Regions from separate parts of the Enterobacter sp. 186315 genome, predicted to be linked through region 1. Evidence: predicted binding sites of a transcription regulator. Region 1 holds the regulator's gene; the other holds the start of a gene.

Region 1 (4,287 bases):
AAAGATGACCCGTTTATGGATCATCACTCCATCCCCGCGCAGGCGTTTCTGCCCGCAAACGTGACGTACCAGCTGACCGAGCACGGCGGCCACGTTGGCTTTGTGGGCGGCACCTTAAGACGCCCGCAGATGTGGCTGGAAACGCGCATTCCCGACTGGCTAACCGCTTTCCTGGACGGTGCAAAATGATTATTCCCTGGCAGGATCTGTCTCCCGAAACGCTCGATAATCTGATTGAAAGCTTTGTATTACGCGAAGGCACCGATTATGGTGAGCAGGAGCGTTCGCTCGAACAAAAGGTCAACGATGTGAAGCGCCAGCTTAAAAGCGGCGACGTGGTGCTGGTATGGTCTGAGCTGCACGAAACGGTCAATATCATGCCCCGCAATGCCTTTCACGGCTGACCCTTAAACCTTTTCAGTCAGGGAGTTGCTATGTCTGCCAGACATCCGGTTATTGCCGTTACAGGCTCCAGCGGTGCGGGCACTACCACCACCAGCCTCGCCTTTCGCAAGATTTTCGCCCAGCTGAATTTACGGGCCGCAGAGGTCGAAGGCGACAGCTTTCACCGCTACACCCGTCCTGAAATGGATATGGCGATTCGCAAGGCGCGCGATCTCGGCAAGCACATCAGCTATTTCGGCCCTGACGCCAACGACTTTAGCCTGCTGGAGCAGACGTTTCGCGAGTACGGCTTAAGCGGCACTGGCCAGTCGCGCAAGTATCTGCACACCTACGATGAAGCGGTGCCCTGGAACCAGGTGCCGGGGACCTTTACCCCGTGGCAGCCGCTCCCTGAGCCGACCGACGTGCTGTTTTATGAAGGGCTGCACGGCGGCGTGGTGACCGCGCAACACGACGTGGCGCGCCATGTGGATCTGCTGGTGGGCGTGGTGCCGATTGTGAACCTGGAGTGGATCCAGAAGCTGACGCGCGATATGAGCGAGCGCGGGCACTCCCGCGAGGCGGTGATGGATTCGGTGGTGCGTTCCATGGAAGATTACATCAACTTCCTGACCCCGCAGTTCTCCCGCACCCACATCAACTTCCAGCGCGTCCCGACGGTGGACACCTCAAACCCGTTTGCCGCCAAAGGCATCCCGTCGCTGGACGAGAGCTTTGTGGTCATCCATTTCCGCAATCTGGATAACATCGATTACCCCTGGCTGCTGGCGATGCTGCAAGGCTCTTTCATTTCTCATATGAATACTTTAGTGGTTCCGGGCGGGAAAATGGGGCTGGCGATGGAGCTGATCATGACCCCGCTGGTGCAGCGGTTGATGGAAGGGAAGCAGATCGAGTGATCATTTTCCCTCTCCCTGTGGGAGAGGGCCAGGGTGAGGGCATCAACGCGCACGATGCCCAATTTGTTACGCTTCGATCACCTCAAACGAATGCGTAATTTTTACCGCTTTCTCCAGCATTAACGCCACAGAGCAGTATTTCTCCGCAGAAAGGTCAACCGCGCGCGATACCGCCGCGTCCTTGAGCGCTTTTCCGGTCACGATAAAATGCAGATTAATGTGGGTGAAATAGCGTGGAGCCTCTTCGCGACGTTCTGAAGTAAGCTTTACCTCGCAATCGGTGACGTCATGACGCCCTTTTTGCAAAATCGACACCACGTCAATCGCGCTGCAACCGCCCGCCGCCATCAGCACCATCTCCATTGGGCTTGGGGCTTTATCGCCGGAGTTGCCGTCCATCAAAATCTGGTGTCCGGAAGCGGATTCGCCCAGGAACGTTAAACCTTCAACCCATTTCACACGCGCTTGCATATTCATTAACTCCAACGTTGCATTTTTGGTGACAGATTACGCGTGCGTTACATTTCTCGCAACGGAAGGCGACATGCATCATGCTGAAGCGAGACACCAGGAGACACGCGGCAAAAGCTATGCTAAAACACTCGGGATGCTACAGTAATACATTGACGTTACACATGTATGCAGAGGACATCAAACTTTACTGGCTGCGATAATGTTACGACAGCCGACTTCCCAGGGTATGGGTAAGAATTCGATTGCAACCCCAGAGTCTGGATGCATCTTATGACTCTGGTGACAGCTTATAACAGAGGATAACAGCGCATGGTGCTTGGCAAACCGCAAACAGACCCGACACTTGAATGGTTCTTGTCTCATTGCCATATTCATAAGTATCCATCAAAGAGCACGCTGATTCACCAGGGTGAAAAAGCGGAAACGTTGTATTACATCGTTAAAGGCTCGGTGGCAGTGCTGATCAAAGATGAGGAAGGCAAAGAAATGATCCTTTCTTATCTGAACCAGGGCGATTTCATCGGTGAACTGGGCCTGTTTGAAGAAGGCCAGGAACGTAGCGCCTGGGTTCGTGCGAAAACCGCGTGTGAAGTGGCTGAAATCTCCTACAAGAAATTCCGTCAGCTGATTCAGGTTAACCCTGACATCCTGATGCGTCTCTCTTCCCAGATGGCGCGCCGTCTGCAAGTGACCTCCGAGAAAGTGGGTAACCTCGCCTTCCTGGACGTGACAGGCCGTATCGCACAGACGCTGCTGAACCTGGCGAAACAGCCAGACGCCATGACCCACCCTGACGGTATGCAAATTAAAATCACGCGTCAGGAAATTGGTCAGATCGTCGGCTGTTCTCGTGAAACGGTTGGCCGTATCCTGAAAATGCTCGAAGACCAGAACCTGATTTCCGCCCACGGTAAAACTATCGTGGTTTACGGGACCCGTTAATTCCGGTCAAACGGCGTGGCATCGCGAGGTGCCACGCCGTTTTTGTCTCTATTCCCCATGTGGCGCAGGCTGATCTATCACCCGGAAGTTAACTATGCACTGCGACAAACGCTGGTGTTATGTCTTCCCGTGGCCGTGGGGCTGATGCTCGGCCATCTGCAACAAGGTCTGCTGTTCTCCCTCGTTCCCGCCTGCTGCAACATTGCCGGTCTGGACACGCCGCACAAACGCTTTTTCAAACGCCTGATTATTGGCGGCTGCCTGTTTGCAGGCTGTAGCCTCGCCGTGCAGCTGCTGCTGGCCCGCGATATCCCGCTCCCGCTGATCTTAACCGTGCTGGCGATGACGCTCGGCGTGACGGCAGAAATTAGCTCGCTGCACGCCCGGCTGCTGCCCGCCTCGCTGATTGCCGCCATCTTCACCCTGAGCCTCGCCGGGAACATGCCGATATGGGAGCCGCTGCTGATCTACGCGCTCGGCACGCTGTGGTACGGGCTGTTTAACTGGTTCTGGTTCTGGCTGTGGCGCGAACAGCCGCTGCGCGAATCCCTGAGCCTGCTGTACGTTCAGCTTGCGGACTATTGCGAGGCGAAATATACCCTGCTCACCCAGCACGCCGATCCGGAAAAGTCGCTGCCGCCGCTGCTCACCCGCCAGCAGAAGGTGGTGGATCTCATCAGCCAGTGTTATCAGCAGCTGCATATGCTCGCCGCCAATAAAAACCAGGACTACAAGCGCCTGCTGCGCATTTTCCAGGTGGGGCTCGATCTCCAGGAGCATATCTCCGTCAGCCTTCACCATCCGCAGGAGGTGCAAAAGCTGGTGGAGCGCAGCCACGCCGAAGCGGTGATCCGCTGGAACGCCCAGACCGTTTCCGCACGCCTGCGCACGCTGGCGGACGACATTCTTTATCACCGCTACCCCACGCGTTTTAACATGGACAAACAGCTTGGCGCGCTGGAGAAAATTGCCCGTCAGCACGCGGATAACCCGGTCGGGCAGTTCGCCGCGTGGCACTTCAGCCGCATTGCGCGCGTGCTGCGCACCCAGCGTCCGCTCTATCCGCGCGATCTGATGGCCGACAAGCAAAAACGTCTGCCGCTGCTGCCCGCGCTGAAAAGCTATCTGTCCCTTAAGTCCGCCGCCCTGCGCAACGCCGCGCGGATAAGCGTGATGCTCAGCATCGCCAGCCTGATGGGGATGGCGCTGCACCTGCCTAAGCCCTACTGGATCTTAATGACCGTGCTGTTCGTGACCCAAAACGGCTACGGCGCCACGCGGGTGCGCATTCTGCACCGGGCGGGCGGCACCATGGCGGGGCTGATCATTGCCGGTATAACGCTGCACTTCCACGTCCCGGACGGGTACACGCTGATGGGAATGCTGGTGGTGACGGTGGTGAGCTACCTGATTATCCGCAAGAACTACGGCTGGGCGATGGTGGGCTTTACGGTGACGGCGGTGTACACCCTGCAACTGCTGACCCTCAACGGCGAGCAGTTTATTGTCGCCCGGCTGGTGGATACGCTGATTGGCTGCCTGATTGCCTTTGGCGGCATGGTCTGGC
Region 2 (4,287 bases), on a different contig from region 1:
GCGCGCACAGCTGCTGGATTCCGACGGTCTGCTGCGTCAGTCTTCCGATCCTTACATTATGGTGCGTGAAGCTTACTTCCAGAACCACGACTTTATCGCCAACGGCGGTAAGCTGAAGCCGGAAGACAATCCGAACGCGAAGGCTATCGAAAACGAATTAAAAGATATCGATTCGGAATAAATAAAAAAGGTGAGCAATGCTCACCTTTTTTAATATCTGCGCGATTAGAACGCGTAGTTGAAGTTTGTCCCGAACAGCCAGGCTTTACCGTCAGAATGGAAGGTATATGCCGCCGGGCCTTCACCCTCGGTGAAGCTCACGTTCTGACCGTGCATGTAAGATGCACCTACGTCGATTGAGGCGTCTTCGTTAAATGCGTAGGTCATACCGGCGCTCAGCCACAGACGGTCCTGATCCGGAATGGAGATGGAGCGCTTGTCGGCCGGAACCGGGCTGTCATCAAAGGCGATACCGGTACGGAAGGTCCAGTTCTTATCGTAGTAGTAGGTTGTACCCAGTGCGATACGATAAGCATCTTTGAAGCTTTCATCTTTATAGAACAGCGTCTGGCCATTATCGCCCGTCGCTTTCAGCTCCTGGAACTGACTCCAGCTGGTGTAGGTTAGGCTATAGTGAACGGCCCATTGTGGCGCAACGCGGTTATAGCCGGACACTTCCCACATTTCTGGCAGATGCAGAGACAGAGAGCCATTCTCCGTTCTGCCGCCAGTGCCTGCTGGCAGACCGGCCAGACCCATATTACCCAGAATGGTGCTCAGGTTTGGGTTAATGGAGCTTTTATAATCGCCGTCAAAGTCGATTTTCACTTCTGAACGGTAGGTCAGACCCCAACGGTTATTTTTATCCAGCTCATAAAGGATGCCGGCGTTCCAGCCGAAGCCCCATTCATCACCTTTCAGATGAGCAATCTGGTCATCAGCGGAATCAATCCCTTCGAGATAGGAAGGCGGCACCGCACCGGAGAGCTGACCTGCCAACATTGGGCCGAGTGAACCGGCATAACGCTCGATTTTCGCTTTCGCGTAAACGGCATCAAACCCTAAGCCGAAGCTCCAGTTGCTGTCCAGACGGTATGCACCGCTCAGGTTCAGGTTCAGGGTTTGCAGGTCGGTTTTACCGCCGTAGATCCCTGCTTCGTAGTTATTACCAAATTCCGTTGCCAGACCGTAGTTAGAGGTAACAGATGCACCCCAACCAAACTGATCGTTGATAGGCATAACAAAGTGCATGTTCGGCACCCATGCGCTTGGCGCGATGTTGTCCTGGTCTGCACTCTGCCCGGTTAAGGAGGATTTGCCGGTGATGTTGACATCAGGATCAATGTAAACAGCACCGATGGAAAAGGTAGGGCGATCAAACATTGTGATCAGTGCCGGGTTGCGGCTTGCATTGCCTGCGTCATCGGCAATGGCACCTTCCCCGGAATATGCGCGGCCAAGGCCAGAGGAAGAAAATTCGTTAAGCTGGAAGCCCGCGGACCAGGCGGACGTAGAGACTATTGCCACTGCAACTGCTAATGCAGTCTTGTTAAACAGGGTTTTCTGGCTCATGACCATAACCTCATTGAGTTATTTTTATTCAATAATTGTTACATACCGTAACAGGAGCGCGAAGTGTAGGGTCTGCGGTATGACATACAAATCAGACCAGTGGCGAGAGTATAGGTCTGACCAGATATGATGTTGCAAGTTTGTTTATTAATATTTTCAAACATGTTTCACGAAACGGGATCTGGGTGGCAAATTTGTGACCAGTGCGGCTCACCCAGAAAGGTGATTTTTGTTCTGGATCATTTTTAAGTGTGATATTGGTCACTTCTCTCACTTTGCGCCATTAACGACTGGAGCCCCATTTCATCGGGGCGTAAAATATCGGCAACGTGTTTATCTCGCGCTCGTCGCAATCAGAGAGGAAAATGAATATGAGTAAATGCAGTGCTGATGAAACCCCGGTTTGCTGCTGTATGGATGTTGGCACCATTATGGACAACACCGATTGCACCGCCTCTTACAGCCGCGTGTTCACCAACCGTGCAGAAGCGGAAGAGACCCTGGCCGCACTGAGCAAGCGCGCGCGTGACGTTGAATCCGATCCGTGCGATATCAAACCAACCTTCACCGACGTGGATGGCGGCGTGAAGCTGGATATCGACTTTGTTTTCGCCTGTGAAGCCGAAACGCTGATTTTCCAGCTGGGCCTGCGTTGATTTCTGCGGCCTGAAGAGATTCTCTTTCGTAGGCCGGGTAAGGCAACGCCGCCACCCGGCAACATACCGCACAAATGCCTCTGCCATGCAGGGGCATTTTCTTTTTTTTCTCTGTGTTTTACCTCGCAATTTTTTGTTTCCCCGATTGGCTCAATGTAAAAAAATGGTTAAGACTGTTATCAGGTCAGACCACTTTATGTTCTGAGTATTTATTTACAGGGGAGAGTTATGAGTCAGGCATTACCGCTTATCACCCGGCAGGGCGATCGCATCGCTATCGTCAGCGGATTGCGCACGCCGTTTGCGCGTCAGGCGACGGCCTATCACGGCATACCTGCGGTCGATCTGGGAAAAATGGTGGTGGGGGAGATGCTGGCCCGCAGCGAAATTCCGCCGGAGGTCATTGAACAGCTGGTGTTTGGCCAGGTAGTTCAGATGCCGGAAGCGCCCAACATCGCCCGAGAAATTGTTCTCGGTACCGGCATGAACGTGCATACCGATGCCTACAGCGTGAGCCGCGCCTGTGCAACCAGCTTCCAGGCGGTGGCAAACGTCGCGGAAAGCCTGATGGCGGGCACCATCCGCGCCGGGATCGCTGGCGGCGCAGACTCCTCCTCCGTCCTGCCGATTGGCGTGAGCAAAAAGCTCGCGCGCATTCTTGTGGACGTTAATAAAGCGCGTACCACGGGCCAACGCCTCAAGCTCTTCTCGCGCCTGCGCTTGCGCGATCTGATGCCCGTCCCGCCCGCGGTGGCTGAATACTCCACCGGCCTGCGCATGGGCGACACCGCCGAGCAGATGGCGAAAACCTACGCCATCACCCGCGAGCAGCAGGATGCGCTGGCGCACCGCTCGCATCAGCTTGCCGCAAAAGCCTGGGCCGAAGGCAAACTTACTGATGAAGTCATGACGGCCTACGTTCCCCCGTACCGTGAGCCGCTGGTGGAAGATAACAACATTCGCGGCAGCTCGACGCTTGCTGATTATGCGAAGCTGCGCCCGGCGTTTGACCGCAAGCACGGTACGGTGACGGCGGCGAACAGTACGCCGCTGACCGACGGTGCCGCGGCGGTGATCCTGATGACCGAATCCCGCGCGAAAGAGCTGGGCATTACGCCGCTGGGCTATCTGCGCAGCTACGCCTTTACGGCGATTGACGTCTGGCAGGACATGCTGTTAGGGCCAGCCTGGTCCACGCCCCTGGCGCTGGAGCGTGCGGGCTTAACCCTTGCCGATTTAACCCTGATTGATATGCACGAAGCCTTTGCCGCGCAGACGCTGGCAAACGTTCAGCTGCTGGCAAGCGACAAATTTGCCCGCGAGGTGTTAGGACGCGCTCATGCGACGGGCGAGGTGGACGAGAGCAAATTCAACGTGCTGGGCGGCTCCATCGCTTACGGTCACCCGTTTGCGGCTACCGGCGCGCGCATGATCGCTCAAACGCTGCATGAATTACGTCGTCGCGGCGGCGGCTTTGGGCTGGTAACCGCCTGTGCGGCGGGTGGGCTGGGTGCGGCAATGGTTCTGGAGGCGGAATAATGGAAATGACATCAGCATTCACCCTGACGATTCGCCCGGACAACGTGGCGGTGGTCACCATTGATGTGCCTGGCGAAAAGATGAATACCCTAAAGGCCGAGTTCGGCGTTCAGGTGCGGGCAATCTTGAAGCAGATCCGCGAGGACAAAACGCTTAAAGGGCTGGTGTTTATCTCCGCCAAGCCCGACAACTTTATCGCCGGGGCGGATATCAACATGATCGCCCGGGCGCAAAGCGCGCAGGAAGCTGAAGATCTGGCGCGTCAGGGCCAGCAGGTGATGGCGGAGATCAACGGCTTATCGATCCCGGTTATCGCGGCGATCCACGGTGCCTGCCTTGGCGGCGGGCTGGAGCTGGCGCTGGCCTGTCACCGCAGGATTTGCACCGACGACGCAAAAACCGTTTTAGGCTTACCCGAGGTGCAGCTGGGGCTTTTGCCCGGCTCCGGCGGGACGCAGCGCCTGCCGCGTCTGGTGGGGGTCAGCACGGCGCTGGAGATGATCTTAACCGGCAAACAGCT

Evidence for each region. Region 1 encodes CRP, which controls carbon source genes, mostly activating them, when cyclic AMP is high. Its sites were predicted from a motif close to ATGTGANNNNNNTCACAT; they were not measured.
Region 2: ACSVHP_RS14910 (YfcZ/YiiS family protein) is a predicted target of CRP. The motif match lies at 1,822-1,839, and genes of this name have one in related genera.

The regions. Positions count from the first base shown of each region.
Region 1 is NZ_JBPTTK010000024.1:21,307-25,593, forward strand. Features, by position in the region: gene ACSVHP_RS19915 (hydrolase) at 1-189, shown strand, start outside; gene ACSVHP_RS19920 (YheU family protein) at 186-404, shown strand; gene ACSVHP_RS19925 (phosphoribulokinase) at 435-1,304, shown strand; gene ACSVHP_RS19930 (OsmC family protein) at 1,371-1,775, opposite strand; gene crp (cAMP-activated global transcriptional regulator CRP) at 2,088-2,720, shown strand; gene ACSVHP_RS19940 (YccS/YhfK family putative transporter) at 2,778-4,287, shown strand, end outside.
Region 2 is NZ_JBPTTK010000012.1:106,689-110,975, reverse strand. Features, by position in the region: gene mlaA (phospholipid-binding lipoprotein MlaA) at 1-181, shown strand, start outside; gene fadL (long-chain fatty acid transporter FadL) at 226-1,572, opposite strand; gene ACSVHP_RS14910 (YfcZ/YiiS family protein) at 1,944-2,228, shown strand; gene fadI (acetyl-CoA C-acyltransferase FadI) at 2,457-3,767, shown strand; gene fadJ (fatty acid oxidation complex subunit alpha FadJ) at 3,767-4,287, shown strand, end outside.